3 regions of the Ferdinandcohnia salidurans genome follow, and region 2 is predicted to be linked to each of the others. Evidence: riboswitches for the same ligand, from Rfam matches in the RefSeq annotation. Region 2 holds a riboswitch; each other region holds the start of a gene.

Region 1 (5,627 bases), on a different contig from region 2:
AATGTGGATATAAGGCGTAATTTTGAAAGACCATAGATAAATCTCGATTTTTTGGAGGGAGATGATTCACAACTTCATTGTTAATCTTCAAAATCCCCCCAGAAATTTCTTCAAGTCCTGCGATCATCCGAAGCAATGTACTCTTACCAGACCCAGAAGGACCAACAAGTACGAAAAACTCACCTTCCTCTATTGAAACAGTGATGCCATCCAATACATCCTTTTGTTTATCATAGGATTTAGAGATGTCAGTTAACTCAACTCGACTCATGGCCAACCTCCTTTCTAATTACAACAACATTTAACCACAATTCGTGCTATAAAAAAGCGAATTTACTGTTTCCTGACAATCTCTTAAATTTACTTAATAAATTAAACGAATCTTTACACTAAACAGGCCAGATGTACTATTTACAATGGGACATGTCCACTGTTCCAGAACGATGCACACCTCTTTTTGTAAAAAAATGGTGGGACACGGGACCTGTCCCCGCGTCCCAAAATAAAAAACCCTGATACCGGAAGTTTTTTCACGGTTCAGGGTTTTTTTAGAGAGTTAATTCATCCAGTTAGAATGTCTCCATTTGGATATTTTATTTTATTGACTTTCGGTTTCGCTAAAGAAAAGGCAAGGGTAAGTGGGCCAATTTTGCCAAAGAACATCATGAATATTATTACTAATTTTCCGATGAATGAGAGTGAAAATGTTAGTCCCATTGACATTCCGACCGTACCAAAAGCAGATACTACTTCAAATAACGAAACTAAAAATGGTGCATCCTCTGAAATCGTTAATATGAACACAGCTCCTAATACAAATATAAGACTCATAGTTGAGATTGCTAAGGCTTTGATGATCATTGTTCCAGGTAATGTTCTTTTATAAAGAACTACATCTTGTTTTCCCTTAAGGAACGACAAGGCTCCAAAGATGATAACAAGAAAAGTGGTTACTTTTATTCCTCCACCCGTTGAGGCACTGCCCGCTCCAATAAACATTAAAATGATCATTAAAAAGGCTGTAGATTCATTTATACTTGCAATATCTAGGGTGTTAAACCCTGCGGTCCTTGGTACGACACCCTGAAAGTAAGCTGCCCATAATTTATCTGGCAACGAAGGTAAACCCGCTAATGTTTTCGGATTATTATACTCTAATAAAAACACCAGAATTATTGCTACAACGTTAATAATAAATGTACCAATTATCATCAGTTTGGAGTGGAGACTTAGTTTGTTAAAACGTTTATTATGCCAGATATCCATCAATACAGTAAACCCAATTCCACCTGTTATAAATAGAAAGGTAATCCCTATATTAACGGTTGGATCCCCTGCATAACCCATTAGACTATCTGACCATAATGCAAAGCCAGCATTGTTAAACGCAGATATAGAGTGAAAAAAACTATAATATATTCCCTTCCACCATCCATATTCAGGAACCCACTTAATGGATAAAATAAGCAAGCCAATAAATTCAATTGAAATTGAAAAGATAAACAGGTTTTTAACTAGTTTAATAACTCCTCCAAGCGAAGTTTGATTTAATGATTGTTGTATAACCATTCTTTCTTTCAACCCAATCTTTTTACCAAGCATCATATAGATTAGTACAGCAAAAGACATTATTCCTAATCCGCCAAGTTGAATCAACGACACAATTATTACCTCACCGAATGTTGTAAACACACTTGGAGTATCCACTACTATAAGTCCCGTCACTGTCATTGCAGAAGTTGCGGTAAATAAAGCATCAATCAAACTAATCGATGTTGTCGTTGCTATAGGCAGTTTTAACAATAGCGAACCAACTAGTATAAAAAACATAAATATAAAGATTAAAAGTTGATAAGGAGACAGGTTTATATATTGTTTGATCTTCATAGTTTTTTCTCCCCAATCCTATAAATCCATTAAACTACAAGCCTTTTTCTTCAAACCGTTGTAAATCTAAATTACTTCCCATCACAACCAACGTATCACCCTGATGAAGGATATCATTGGGTAAAGGTGAAATATTGATTTGCTCTCCCCTTTTAATCGCTAATATTGTACAACCGTACTTTGCACGAATATCCAATTGAATTAACGATTTTTGATTTATTTTCTCAGTGGCTTTTAATTCCAGAATGCTATAGTCTTTTGACAGCTCAATAAAATCAATGATATTTTCAGAATTAAGTTGGTGCGCAACTCTTATTCCCATATCTTGCTCCGGATGAATGACTCGGTCCGCACCAATCTTTTCTAATATTTTGTGGTGGTATGAATTTTGTGCTTTTACCCAAACCACAATCCCCATCTCTTTGAGTAACAAGGTACAATGGATACTTGATTGCATATCTTCTCCAATAGCGACAATGGCAAGGTCAAAGTTTCTTATTCCCAATGTTTTGAGAGCATTTTCATCCGTTACATTTGCAACTACTGCTGTGGTTGAATCATTGATCATATTATTCACTCTGTCTTCGTTAATATCGATTGCTAAAACTTCATTACCTAACATGTTCAATTCCCTACACACTGCACTCCCAAATCGACCTAAGCCAATAACTACGAATTGCTTTTTCAACAACCTCTCCTCTTTTCCTTCCATAACACCAATACAAAAAAGACCATCACAAATAGAATGGTCTTAGGCTGAACCTTTGACCTTTCTCTCGATATGGATACTTTAACGCTTACGAGGTTAGCTGTCGGATTAGGAATTGAGAGTATCCCTTCTTACTCTGTAAGATTCACCCCAAGATAGGCTGAGCCTATCAAAAAAATGGTTCCCCCGCTCAAAAATGATTCAGCGAATAAAAGGTGTTCGGATTATTTTTTTGAATTAATAATGAGAATTTACTCCCATTTTACTTTGTTGTCAATAATAATTTTTTTGACGATAAAGAACCGTATTTAGGCGTGATCTCCTTGCACTTGAATTCTTAAATATGAAAAGGCAGTATGCTTTTAAAAAACATACTGCCTCTTCAAAACTTGTAGCATATTCATTTTTTGAACCAATAACCTAGTCCTCAATCTCCCAAGCCGGGTTCCAGACTACTTCCCATAAATGGCCATCCGGATCCTGGAAGTGACCGGAATATCCACCCCAAAAAGTATCATGAGCTGGATCTGTTATTGTTGCACCCGCATTTTTGGCCTGCTCCAATACCTTATCCACTTCTTCTTTACTATTTACATTGTGACCAATTGTAAATTCAGTAGGACTTGCTGGAGTCTTAGTAACTTTTGCCTGATAAGCAATATCCTCTCGTTTCCAGATTGCAAGCTTCAATCCAGATTGTAAATCAAAAAAAGCAACTGCTCCATGCTCAAATTCCTTGCCCACAATACCCTCTGTTGGGAATCCTAATCCATCGCGATAAAATTCTAATGCTTTCTCCAAATCATTTACACCTAATGTAATTACATTGACTCTGGCTTTCATAAACGAATGATGCCTCCTTTTAGGACTGGAACGACAGGTGTGTCATCACAGTCTCCACTATCCTATTTGTCAAAAAATGGTGGGACGAGGGACCTGTCCCCTTGTCCCTATGATTCTGCGATTGTAGGTTTTCCTGCTTCAATTAATACTTTATTTCTGCTCATGAAAATGGCTAGTATGATAATGAATATTCCCGTTCCGAGAAGGAGCCATTCAATTTTGATGATATCTGCAATTGGGCCAAATATAAGCATTCCAAGGGGCATCATTGAGGTTGAAATCATCCCCATCACACCAAACACTCTTCCTAGGTAATCTTCTTCTACTTTCTCCTGCAACAAAACGGTTGCGGGTGTATTAAAAATCGGCATGGCGACGCCGAATAGAGCCATGAAGGCAAAATAAGCCCAAAAGTTAGGAACGATACCAAGTGCAAATGTGCAGACACCCATGATTACACTAGCAAATCCCAATGTTTTAATTTTGTTTTCGAAACCTCCCCAGGAAGCGATTATTCCTCCCCCGACCATCATGCCGATGGAGAAGGCGATTTCGATTGCTGATAAACGCCAAACGTCATCACCAAAACTGCGCGTAACCTGCAGCGGTGTCAAGAAGGCTGCCGGTGCCATTAACACAAAGAACACTGCAAAGAAAAGGAAAAAGCTCTTCAGAAACGTATGGTTATTTACATATTGCAGCCCTTGTTTAAAATCACTAAAGTAGCTAGTTGTTTGTTTTTCTGCTGCCTTCTCATGTACAGAAATTTTTAAAGCGAGCAGTGTGATTATTGCAATTGCTGCGGTTATGACATCGATGAAGAAAATCGTTTCAATTGTCGCAAAACCTAATAGTGCGGCACTTACCATTGGAGAAACAAACATGATAATAGCCTGAATACTTCCATTCACCCCGTTCACTTTTGTCAATTTATCCTTAGGAACAATCTGCGGTAAAATCGCACCGACTGCAGGCATTTGGATTCCGGTTCCAAAGGCACGGACGGCTGCCATCACAAATAACAACCAAATTGCATCAAATCCCATAAAAAAGAGAATTGCAAGGATTAAAGTTGCAGTGGCAATAAGTCCATCAGCTAAAATGATTAACATTTTGCGGTTATATCGATCCGCCCAAACCCCTGCCACTGGTGACAAAATAAAGGCTGGTATAAAACCACAGATGATATATAACGTCATCATCAAACCGGATTCCGTCGTTAACGTTATATGCCACATCATGGCGTATTGAACCAGAGATGATCCAAAGAGGGAGATCGTCTGGCTACTTAAAAAGAGAATAATATTCTTGAACCAATTCTCCTTAAGATTATTATCCATTGTATTCATTTTCTAACAACTCATTTCTATTCAGATTTATTTAATGCACGCTTCACCTACATTCACATACTTCGTGTCACTTATGTCAAAGATCCTTTTTTAGACAACAAAAAAAGAGGGAATCCTCGTCCCCTCTTTTAAATAACCGTAAAATATTGGTTTTCTTTAAAAAATGACAGATCAATCCCGTTGCTCTGAACGTAGGCAGAGCTTCAAACGTATTAAATTAACGAGTGAAATTTGGGAAACGTAATCTGATTGATGCTGTCACAAGGAAAACCTCCATTTCTTAAATGATGAACACATCATAGCAAATATGACCTAAAAATACAAGTAGAGGGTCAAGCCGCTTCCTCACTTTTTAAGGATTTTATCTGAATAAAGAAGTGTCCGAACACGATAAAAAAGCTGAACCCTTAATGGATTCAGCCTCACATAAAGCGATTACTTGTCAGTTCCTGTGAAGTTCCAAAGAAAAAGGAATTTCTACTTTTCCTCTTGGTCTACAGCCTCGTCAGCACCTTCGCCCGCTTTGTTGCCTAGGGCACCTCCGGCAACTGCCCCTGCAACTGTACCAAGTGGACCCAATACAGAACCAATCACAGCACCTGCAGCCGCTCCTGCACCTGTTCCTACTGCCTCACCAGCATTGATATCCTCGGGGTTTCTTTTGTTTTCAGCCAATTATCCCACCTCCTTTTTTGGAAATGCTTATTATTTTTACACTTCCCTCAAAGCTTAGTTTGCTCAAAGCCATTTGCTATTTATTACGTATATCATTTCCTTATTTCCCCAAGTAGTACTTGGCAAAGGGCTGGTTCATTGTTCTAAGCTTTTTCTTGTGGGAC
Region 2 (5,627 bases):
ACCTCCAAACAATCGATTAAGTTAATCTGCATCATTATTATAACGCTTGAAAAATAGGAAAGCGACAGGAAAAACTTCCTGTCGCTTTCGGTACATATTACGCATTAAGCAGCTGCTTCATCCATATGTTTCTTTTCAGATTCTGCAACATATACAGCACACGCTGCATCACCTGTTATATTAATAGCTGTACGTGTCATATCAAGTAATCGATCAATACCAATAATTAAACCGATACCTTCTGGTGGTAGACCAACTTGATTTAGAACCATGGCAAGCATGATTAAACCAACACCAGGAACACCAGCGGTACCTACACTTGCAAGCACAGCTGTTAGGATAACCATAATAATTTGAGTAAAAGTTAGATCAAATCCGTATACCTGTGCAATGAAGATGGTGGCAACACCTTGCATAATAGCTGTACCGTCCATATTGATAGTCGCACCTAATGGTTGAACAAAGCTACTAATTGGTTCAGGAACCTTTAGATTTTTTTGTGCAGTATCCATAGATACAGGAAGAGTGGCACTACTACTTGATGTACTAAAAGCAACCGTCATCGCAGGTGCAAAACCTTTGAAAAACTCAATGGGGTTTCGTTTTGCCAATACTGCAATCGTACCACCATAAGTAATGGCTGCGTGAACAAGTAAAGCGGCAAGTACAATTAAGAAGTAAGCAAGCATTGCTTTAATTGCAGCATACCCTTGGCCACCAATAGCAGTCGCTATTAAGCCGAACGTACCATATGGAGCCGTCTTCATTACAAGATTAACAAGATACATTAACACTTCATTTGCTTGTTCAAATAAATTTACAATACCCTTCGTTTTTTCGCCTAACACGGTTAGAGCAAAACCTATAAAAATAGCAAATGCAATAATTTGAAGCATATTTCCATCAGTCATTGACGTAAATGGATTTGTTGGGATAATTCCAATTAGTGTTTCCATAAATGGAGGAGCTTCAGTTGCCCCTTCATAAGTAGCCCCTTGCGTATCAAAGGCTCCACCAGCGCCAGGCTTAAAGATGGAAGCAAGAGCGATCGCAATTGTAATCGCTATCGTTGTTGTTGCTAAAAAATAAGTTATCGTTTTAGCACCAATTCTTCCAAGCTTCTTTGGATCACCAAGGCCTGTAACTCCTAGAGTAATAGAAACTAAGACAATTGGAACAACAAGCATTTTAATTAAATTCAAGAAAATTTGACCAAGTGGAACGAAAATCCAAGTATTCGCAATTTCAAAAATGGAAGGTGACGTTACGTTTAAGATAAGACCTACAAGTGCACCAAGACCTAAACCTAATAAAATCTTTTTAGTTAATGACATAAAAAACCTCCTCTAAGATGTATTCGAGTGTGAATTTGGGCAGCAAAAGGGTGGTGTGTAATGCGGTGAATAGCATTTTTTGGAGACACAAAAAACCACGAGAGTGTGGCTCGTGGCTTTATCGATAAATTTGCGCAACAATGCTCTCTCCAAATGCTTACGAGGTTAGCTGTCGGATTCGGATGAAGAGTATCTCCTACCTTTATAAAAAAGGATTCACCCCGTGTGCCCTTTTGCACGTTTATGGTTCCCCCGTTTCCCAAAAATGGGAATTCAGCGACTATTAAATTGTACTTTGCCTTGATATTATATTTATACAAATAAAATGAATGTATGTCAATAATAACATATATTTACGTTTTTTACGATGTTAATATTTTCATAACAAAAAGGTGACCATCAAATACCATCAAACCTCAGAAAAATAGTAACCCTTATAAAATTTACTAGAATTTAATTGACAAACGCTCGAAACGAATGTATATTATGAATTATTCATATAGTGATTCCGTAGCTCAGCTGGGAGAGCACTACCTTGACAGGGTAGGGGTCGGAGGTTCGAGCCCTCTCGGAATCATCACGAAGCACTTGAGATTACTTAAGTGCTATTTTTTTTTGCTTTTTTTCTGGTTTTGGGGGATAGTATAATAATTTTCTTGCTTTTTGGAGAAATTATCCTTGGTAGGTCTAGACTAGGAGGTCGGTTGATTACATGGAGGATAAATCCAAAATTCGTTTAACTGCAGCGGAGATGGCGAGCTTATGGACACAATACATAAATGATACGTTATCTGTATGTGTAAACTCATATTTTTTAGAGAAAGTAGAAGATGAGGAAGTTCGCCCAATTATTGACATGACGTTGAAAGCCTCTAAAGAAAATATTGCGATCGCACGTAATATCTTTGAAAAGGAGGACTTTCCAATCCCGCTAGGATTTACAGAGCAGGATGTAAATGTGAAAGCTCCAAGACTTTTTTCTGATACTTTCGTATTAATGTATTTAAGACAAATGTCCATTCTCGGAATGGCAGGTAGTAGTGGGGCACTTGGCCTTGCGACACGTCCAGATGTAGTTGCTTTTCATAAACGTATATTAAATTTAGGGGTTGAGTTGCAAGACCAAACACGTGAATTGATGTTAAAACAAGGGACTTATGTACGACCTCCTTATATTTCTATTCCTGACAAGGTAGATTTTGTAGAGAAACAGCATTTTCTGGCTGGATTCATGGGAAAAAAGAGAGCCCTAACTTCAGTCGAAATTAGTCATTTATTTTTAAATGTGCAAACCAATGCGATTGGCAAGGTATTAATGACAGGATTTGCACAGATCACGGAAGGTAAGGATGTAAAACAATTTTTAATAAGAGGAAAGAAACTTTCTCAAAAATATATAGAGCTATTTAGTAACTTTCTAATCAAAGAGGATCTTCCTACTCCTATGAGCTGGGATTCAGCTGTAACTGACAGTAAAGTGAGTGTTTTCTCTGACAAACTTATTATGTTTCATGTATCAGCAATGATTGCAGCGGGTATTGGGAATTTTGGAATGGCCATGGCTGCTAGCCCTAGGAGAGATGTAGGTTTAAAATATGCCTCATTAATTCCAGAAATCTCATTGTATGCTGAGGATGGGGCCAATATTATGATTAAACATGGGTGGTTGGAGGAGCCTCCACAAACAGATGACAGAGAACAACTGATAAAAAATAAGGCCGAAAGGTAAAAAGACAAAGGGAATTTTTTTCCCTTTGTCTTTTTTAGAGTGTGTCCGATTTATAAGATTAAGCTGACTTTTTCGCAGTTTCCTTCATTTCTTTACGCTTCTTAGCGTATTCAGCAGTTGCTGTGAAAAGTACGTCCGATGATGAGTTAAGGGCAGTTTCACAAGAATCTTGTAGGACCCCAATAATGAAACCAACAGCAACGACTTGCATGGCAACATCGTTTGGAATTCCGAATAGGCTTGATGCTAAAGGAATTAGTAAAAGTGATCCGCCAGCCACACCTGATGCACCTGCTGCTGAAACAGCGGATAATACGCTAAGAATAAGTGCTGTTGCAAAATCAATTTCAATGCCAAGTGTATGAACTGCTGCAAGCGTGAGAACAGAAATCGTTACTGCCGCACCAGCCATGTTAACCGTAGCACCTAATGGAATTGAAATTGAATAAGTGTCTTTATTTAGTCCAAGTTTTTCGCAAAGATTCATGTTAACCGGAATATTTGCAGCTGAGCTACGAGTAAAGAATGCAGTAATTCCACTTTCTCTTAGGCTTCGAAAAACGATTGGATATGGATTTTGGCGAATATAGATATAAACAATTAATGGATTCACAACAAGTGCAATAAAGAACATACAGCCAAGTAGAAGGGCTAAGATTTTTCCATATTCCATTAATGCAGAAAGTCCGTTTGTTACAAATGCATCGAACACTAGGCCCATAATTCCAATTGGAGCTAAGCTGATTACCCATTTTACAACTGTTGAAATAGCATCAGAAACATTTGAAATCAAGGTCTTTGTTGTGTCGTTTGCACTTTTTAATGCAAATCCAAAAACAACCGCCCAAGCAAGAATTCCGATGTAGTTGGCATTCATTAGGGCATTAATCGGATTATCAACAATGTTAAATAGTAATGTTTGAAGAACCTCTAAAACACCACTTGGAGGTGAAAGGTCTTCTGCACCCGATACAAGTGACAATTTGACTGGAAAGATAAAACTTGCTAATACCGCTACGAATCCAGCTAAGAATGTACTAATTGCATATAAGCCGATAATCGATTTGATATTTGTTTGGGTTCCACTTCTGTGTTTAGAGATGGCGTCAATAACTAAGAATAAGACCAATACCGGTGCAACGGCTTTTAGTGCACCTACAAATAATGAACCAAAAATGCTAACCCATTTTGCTCCTTCTGGTACGACTAAAGCTAAAAGGATACCAACGATAATACCGCCAAATATACGTTTAACCAGGCTAATCTGATTCCATTTGTAAAAGATTTCTTTCATATTCTTTCCCCCTTTTCATGGTTGTCCACTTTATTATTTTATGAAATTAATATTATAAGAATAATATAATATTTGTTAGTTTAACACGAAAATTGTCAATTGTGTATAAAATTTAAAAGCTGGAAATGAATTTATTTGGTGAAAAATTTGGTAGTTGTAAAATACAGAACTCTTTGACAGACAGGGGAATCTGTCGAAAGTATAGGCATTATTTTATCATAGATAACAAGATTTTTAACAACTAAATGTATGTAAAACGTCTATCACTTATTCACAAGTATTTCGGTATACTAAAATAATAGTTTCGAAATACTTTTTCGTTTAACGAACTTAATGTAAAAAACTAAAAAACGACAAATCCACGATAGGAATTAGTCGTTTTTTCTTTAACATATTTTTTGAATTAAATTTGGTGAGTTATTGCGTGGTGAGTTAACTAAAGACGAAACCTCATATGCCTCCATGTTGTCAGCAGCCAATGGTTTAAGTAGATGTTTAACCTTTGATACATCCTTTAGAGTAGGGTCAAGCCATGCTCGTTCGTCCTCTTTATTTAAAATAACTGGCATACGGTCGTGAATATCCTTCATTAGTTCATTTGGGGTGGTGGTGATGATGGAACAAGAAAATAAGGAATTCCCTTCCGGAGATTTCCAACGTTCCCAGATTCCCGCCATTGCAAATAGATCATTCGATTTTAATTTAATTCGCATCGGTGTTTTTGTTTTGTTGGGCCCTTTTTTCCATTCATAAAAGCTATCTGCAATAATCAGACAGCGTCTATGTTTGAAGGCATGTCTGAAACTAGGTTTTTCAGCCAATGTTTCAGCGCGTGCATTGATCATTTTATATCCGATTTTTTCATCCTTTGCCCATGAAGGTACGAAGCCCCAGCGTAAATATCCTAAGCGATTTTGTGTACCGTCATTAATTACTGAAAGGACCGAATGGGAAGGGGCGATGTTATAGCTTTGTTGAAATAAATCTTGTTCCATTGCAGCTTCAATATCAAAACGATTAAGAATGTCATCGTACTCTGCAAAAAGAGTAAATCGACCACACATTGTGGATCACCTCATTTTTTATGATATAGGTGGATTTTTGGATGTTGGTAACTTGATAAGAAAAGAGGTACCTTTCCCTACTGTACTCTCAACATAGATTGACCCTTTTAGTTGCTCAATAATTTGAAAACAAATGGTAAGCCCTACACCGGTTCCTTTATCTTTTGTTGAATAAAAAGGTGTACCAATTTTTGAAAGCTGTTCTT
Region 3 (5,627 bases), on a different contig from region 2:
CTTGTTGGGGAACCTGCTCAGCAACAATGGTACCTGGCGTTGGTTGAGCTTTTGTTTCAAGCTTTTCCATCTCCACGCCGGTTACTGGGTATTGGTATTGAACAACTAGTCCATCTCCAATGTCATCTTTTAAGTAATTGGCGACGAGTAGGTCATTTCCAGCATGGTCTTTAATCACGACTGCTCGATTTCCACTATTGTAAAAATTAGGTGGTCCACCAAATTCGACTACATGGTCTTCAGTTAAACTTGTTTGATATCTTTGATTAAAATCAGCAAGTGTTTTCTGCTTTGAATTATGCCAAAACACCATACTTTCTTTTGGTGCTAATGTGGTTGGGGCAAATTGCATATCCACATCGGGTGTGCCACTTACATCTGTATAGCGCAGACTAAACGTGTAGTGGTCCAATACAATCGGTTGATTCGTGTTATTGTAGACCTCAAAATATTCATAATCGTCAGCCCCTAAATTATTAGGCATGATTTCAGTAATCAAAAGAGGCGGGAGTTGTTGATAATCAATCGGTTCCTCTACTTGCTCAATTGTTTGTTCAGTTTCATTACCAGTTGTGTTCTCATCTGGTTGTTCAGGAATAGAAGTTTGTTCCACTTCCTCTTTGTTGGATGTAGAAGTAGGTTCACTTACTTCTGCTTCCGAGTTTTCTTGCGTTTCTTCTTCGCTAGGCTGACTATCCGTTTCTGTAGTTGGAGAAGCAGGGGCTTCCGTCATTTCAGTGTCAGCTTGGTTTTCGTTCGGGAGAGCTTCTTCAGGGAGAGCAGGGGAATCTTGTACATCAGACTCCTTGTTTCCTGAATCTGAAATGGAATCTTCTTGTTTTTGGACTTGATTTTCTGGTTGAACTTGTGAAATAGGAATTTGTGAAGCTTCTTCTGCCATAGCTGACGGAACGGCTAATCCTAAATTCGATACGAGAATAGCTACTGTGGTTGTTACGGCTAACCCTTTTTTTAGATTTGCTTTTTTCCTCATAATGCCTCCTTAAAAATGTAAAGATTTTATGTATTCCACTACAGACTAACGACAAAGTATTGATTTCATTTATCCGAAATGTAAAAAACATGTAAATATTACGAATTTCGGCAAAAGTTGTCATGTGGCTGTCATATTCTGTCCTTGAATATAAAACTCCACTATTTGGAAAGGTAAGGAAAAACAATCAAAGGAGATTTACCTATCGTGAATATACAATCTGGTCAATCAACAAAGGAAACCGTTGCTACACTTATGCTAAAGCAGCTTGAGATGTGGGGAGTTAAAAGGATCTATGGGGTTGTCGGCGATGCCATTATTGGGTTAATGGATGAACTTGCAAAGCAAAATACCATCCAATTTATTGCGGTGAAACATGAATCGGTTGCCGCCATGATGGCTTCAGCTGAGGCGAAGTTAACAGGGAGGCTTGGTGTTTGTCTTGCAACGATGGGACCTGGTTTAGGAAACCTACTCAATGGTCTTGGCGATGCTTATATGGATAAAGCACCTGTACTCGCAATTACTGGACAAGCTCCGACACAAAAAATCGGGACTGACTACAAGCAGTATCTTGATCAACAAGAATTAATCAAACCACTCGCAGAATATACGACCTTGCTTGCGCACCCAGATGCGATTATCGATGTGTTAACAAAAGCGATGAAAACATCACTTGATAAGGGTGCAGTTACTCATCTATCGATTCCTAAAGATCTTTTTGAGATGAATTCAACTGCAAAAGTTCAGAGAGAACCAAAAATGATACAGACTACCACATCTATAGAAGAAAAAGAAATCACAGAAGTTGTGGAAGTAATGAAAACCGCAAAAAAACCAATGATTTTAGCTGGCCTAGGAGCAATACAGGCTGTAAATGAAATAGAGAAATTAGCAGAACTTTGGGGAGCAGGTATCCTTGTAAGCCTAGGTGCAAAAGGGGTCTTTCATCAATCCTGTACGAACTTTTTAGGAGGAATTGGACAAGGCGGAAACCCTCATGCTAAAGAGCTTTTTCAGGAGTCAGATGTTGTTTTATTAGTAGGGAACTTATGGTGGCCGGAAGGATATGTGCCAAAGCAGGCTAAATTGATTCAAATTGATGTTGAGAATGAGAATATCGGGAAAGGTATACCTGTTAAGTTAGGTATTGTAGGTTCAGCTGAAATGCTGGTCCCATTGTTAACGAAAAGTCTTCATAGCGTTTCACAAAATCAAACATGGGTAACAAACATCCAGAAGATAAAAGAAACGTGGGACACACAAAACGAGCAAGAAGGCTTACAATCTTCCCAACCGCTCCATCCATCAAGAATCGTTAGAGCCATTGAAAATACTGTTCAAGACGATGCGATTATTACTCTAGATACGGGGGATGTAACCGTTTGGTTCAATCGCAATTTCCGCTCAACTAATCAACAAATCATCTTTTCAGGAGAGTGGCGAACAATGGGATTTGGTTTGCCTGCCGCTCTTGCAGCCAAACTGTGCTTTCCAGAGAAGCAAGTGGTTGCTGTAGTTGGAGATGGCGGGATCGAGATGACTTTAGCCGATTTATTAACGGCTATCCGATATAACTTAAATATCACAGTCATCATATTCAATAATCATGCGTTACAAATGGAACGCGATAAAATGATAGCCAGCGGAAGCATTCAAAAGGATGTGGACTTAACGAATCCTGACTTTGTAAAAATTGCCGAAGCTTGCTCATGGAAAGGATATTTAATCACAGATGAGAGTGAATTAGAGGATACCCTTGAAAAAGCACTTTTACATAATGGGCCAGCATTGATAGAGGTTGATACTGCACCAATTTTTCACCCGGAAACAAAAGGCTGACCGTGGAAAGCTAGTGTCCCGCCCCCAATCGTTAATGGGGGTGGGACACTTAACTGGAAATGATTCGATAGTTTACTAGAATAATATTTTAGTATAAAATAATTGTAGAGCATTGTTGCTTAATCTTTATCTAGAGCGGGGGACCCAAATTCTTCATGCGGGATTTTTTCCGCTATTGGTGAATTCTTAAATAGAAGGGGCTTATTGTTTCCCATAGTCCTAACCTGAAAGCTAACCTCGTAAGCAATCGAGAGGAAACAGTATGGTAGAATAGTGAATCGGCAACAGCCGGTTTTTTATTACCTTATCTTTCTATATGTTTTCCTTACCTAAGTAATCAGAATCAAATTATTAAGAAGGTGGGGTAATTTATGAAAAAATTCAAGTTAAGTTTGGCTAGTCAAATTTTGATTGGTCTTATTTTAGGTATTATCGTTGGTGGCATTTTCTATGGAAGTGAAACTGCCCAAAGTGTCCTGCAGCCATTCGGAGATCTTTTCTTACGATTAATTAAAATGATTGTCGTGCCGATCGTTCTTTCAAGTATTATCGTTGCGATAGCTGGTGTTGGTGATTTAAAATCAGTCGGCAAGTTAGGTGCTAAATCCCTAACATATTTTATTGGAATGACCTTGGTTGCGATTGCAATCGGCCTTATTTCTGCAAATTTATTCCAACCTGGTGCTGGACTAGTTATGGACCAGTTAGAGCAAAGTGATATCTCAGGTTATGTAGAAACATCAGAAGCGCAAGAAGGAAAATCCATAACCGATACACTACTTCATATTGTTCCTACAAATCCGCTTCAAGCGATGGTTGAAGGAGATATGCTAGCAACTATTTTCTTTGCAGTTGTTTTCGGTCTTGGAATTGCAGCTATAGGTGAAAAAGGAAAACCGGTTTTACGTTTCTTTGAGGGTATGGCAAATGCGATGTTTTATGTGACAAATTTATTTATGAAATATGCCCCGATCGGTGTATTTGCATTAATTGGTGTAACTATTTCAAAATATGGATTTGAATCACTTATTCCATTAGCCAAGTTAGCCGTTACTGTTTATGGAACAATGATTTTCTTTGTAGTAGTTATTTTAGGCCTATTGGCTAAATTTATCGGTTTAAATATATTTAAATTATTGAAGATGATTAAGGAAGAGTTAATCCTTGCTTTTTCAACATCCAGCTCGGAAACCGTACTTCCGAGGATTATGGATAAAATGGAACAGGCAGGAAGTCCAAAGCATATAGCGACTTTCGTTATACCAACAGGTTATTCTTTTAACTTGGATGGGTCTGTTCTATATCAAGCTATAGCGTCTTTATTTATCGCCCAAATGTATGGTATTCACTTAAGCATTGGGGAACAAATCATGCTAATGTTAATATTGATGGTAACATCCAAAGGTATGGCTGGAGTTCCAGGGGTATCCTTCGTAGTGTTATTAGCTACGTTCAGTACAATGGGTTTACCAGCTGAAGGATTGGCATTCATTGCTGGTATTGACCGTATTCTAGATATGGGACGTACCGCGGTTAACGTAGTAGGTAACTCGTTGGCAGCACTAGTTATAGCTAAATGGGAAGGTCAATATAACCCTCCAACTAAAGTTGAAGCTGTTCAACAAGCATCGTAAATATGTGATATTAGTAAGCACATTCCATCAAATAGGAATGTGCTTGTTTTAGGTTTGGGACAAGGGACCTGTCCCTGTGTCCCTAAAAGGCAAATACGTGGTTGCCTATTGTGGTTGAAACGGTACGACTTCTTAGATAGGAGCTCGATGTTTTATCAGGGTTGTAAAAGAATAATGCGCCATTTGTTGGATCTTCACCACTTAGTGCACGTTTTGCAGCTTCTCTATGTTGGTCGTTAGGAGTTGCTGTATGTAACGCACCATTTTCTGCTGGTGTAAATTGATAGTAACCGTAGCTTTTTTCAAACAAGACATCTTTAATAGTATTAGGGAATAAGGGACTATTTACACGATTCACAATTACAGCTCCAACGGCAATCTGTCCTTCTAAAGATTCACCTCTCGCTTCACTGTGTATCATTTTCGCAAGCCATTCGACTTCTTCCTTGTTCACTACTTTCTGTTGTTCAGCGGCGAATGCTGTTCCGCTTTGAACCGGAGCCGGTGTACTTGTAACACCAGAAGGAATCGTCAACGATTGTCCAATCTGCAAACTATCTGAAGAAAGATTATTCGCCTTTTTGATCCCATCCACAGTAGTGCCGTTACGTGTGGCAATGCTATATAACGTATCACCGGAAACAACCTGATGTGTAGATTTATTGTTTTGTGTAGGAGTAAACGCTCCGTCAGAAGGAATCGTCAACGTTTGTCCAATCTGCAACATATCCGAAGAAAGATTATTCGCGCTTTTTATCCCATCCACGGTAGTGCCGTTCCTTGTTGCAATGCTATATAACGTATCACCGGAAACAACCTGATGTGTAGTTGTATTGGTTTGAGTAGGAGCGGACGCACCGCCAGAAGGAATCGTTAACGTTTGTCCAATCTGCAAAATATCCGAAGAAAGATTATTCGCCTTTTTGATCCCATCAACGGAAGTGCCGTTCCTTGTTGCAATGCTATATAACGTATCACCGGAAACAACCTGATAAGTAGTTACATTGGTTTGAGCCGGAATGGCAGTAATGCCAACAGGAATTGTCAATGTTTGTCCAATCTGTAGAGAATCCGAATAAAGATTATTCGCGTTCTTAATTGCATCCACACTTGTTCCATTAGCTTGAGCAATGCTATATAGTGTATCACCCGCTACT

Evidence for each region. Region 2 has a riboswitch for cyclic di-AMP ahead of ACFSFW_RS06290 (dicarboxylate/amino acid:cation symporter). Riboswitches for the same ligand answer to the same signal wherever they lie in the genome.
Region 1: it holds a riboswitch for cyclic di-AMP, as region 2 does, so the genes downstream of both, ACFSFW_RS11840 (potassium channel family protein) here and ACFSFW_RS06290 (dicarboxylate/amino acid:cation symporter) in region 2, are expected to answer to the same signal.
Region 3: it holds a riboswitch for cyclic di-AMP, as region 2 does, so the genes downstream of both, ACFSFW_RS14525 (cation:dicarboxylate symporter family transporter) here and ACFSFW_RS06290 (dicarboxylate/amino acid:cation symporter) in region 2, are expected to answer to the same signal.

The regions. Positions count from the first base shown of each region.
Region 1 covers NZ_JBHUEK010000018.1:141,778-147,404, reverse strand. Annotated here, with positions in the region: gene ACFSFW_RS11850 (ABC transporter ATP-binding protein) at 1-271, opposite strand, end outside; gene ACFSFW_RS11845 (TrkH family potassium uptake protein) at 562-1,887, opposite strand; gene ACFSFW_RS11840 (potassium channel family protein) at 1,922-2,599, opposite strand; cyclic di-AMP (ydaO/yuaA leader) riboswitch at 2,667-2,813, opposite strand; gene ACFSFW_RS11835 (VOC family protein) at 3,017-3,439, opposite strand; gene ACFSFW_RS11830 (MFS transporter) at 3,547-4,788, opposite strand; gene ACFSFW_RS11825 (glycine zipper domain-containing protein) at 5,266-5,463, opposite strand.
Region 2 covers NZ_JBHUEK010000008.1:75,520-81,146, forward strand. Annotated here, with positions in the region: gene ACFSFW_RS06290 (dicarboxylate/amino acid:cation symporter) at 105-1,334, opposite strand; cyclic di-AMP (ydaO/yuaA leader) riboswitch at 1,473-1,623, opposite strand; tRNA gene ACFSFW_RS06295 (tRNA-Val) at 1,839-1,911, shown strand; gene ACFSFW_RS06300 (DUF3231 family protein) at 2,047-3,063, shown strand; gene sstT (serine/threonine transporter SstT) at 3,122-4,357, opposite strand; gene ACFSFW_RS06310 (SOS response-associated peptidase) at 4,744-5,421, opposite strand; gene ACFSFW_RS06315 (ATP-binding protein) at 5,440-5,627, opposite strand, start outside.
Region 3 covers NZ_JBHUEK010000024.1:28,956-34,582, reverse strand. Annotated here, with positions in the region: gene ACFSFW_RS14535 (lamin tail domain-containing protein) at 1-994, opposite strand, end outside; gene ACFSFW_RS14530 (thiamine pyrophosphate-binding protein) at 1,202-2,836, shown strand; cyclic di-AMP (ydaO/yuaA leader) riboswitch at 2,943-3,097, shown strand; gene ACFSFW_RS14525 (cation:dicarboxylate symporter family transporter) at 3,208-4,470, shown strand; gene ACFSFW_RS14520 (LysM peptidoglycan-binding domain-containing protein) at 4,553-5,627, opposite strand, start outside.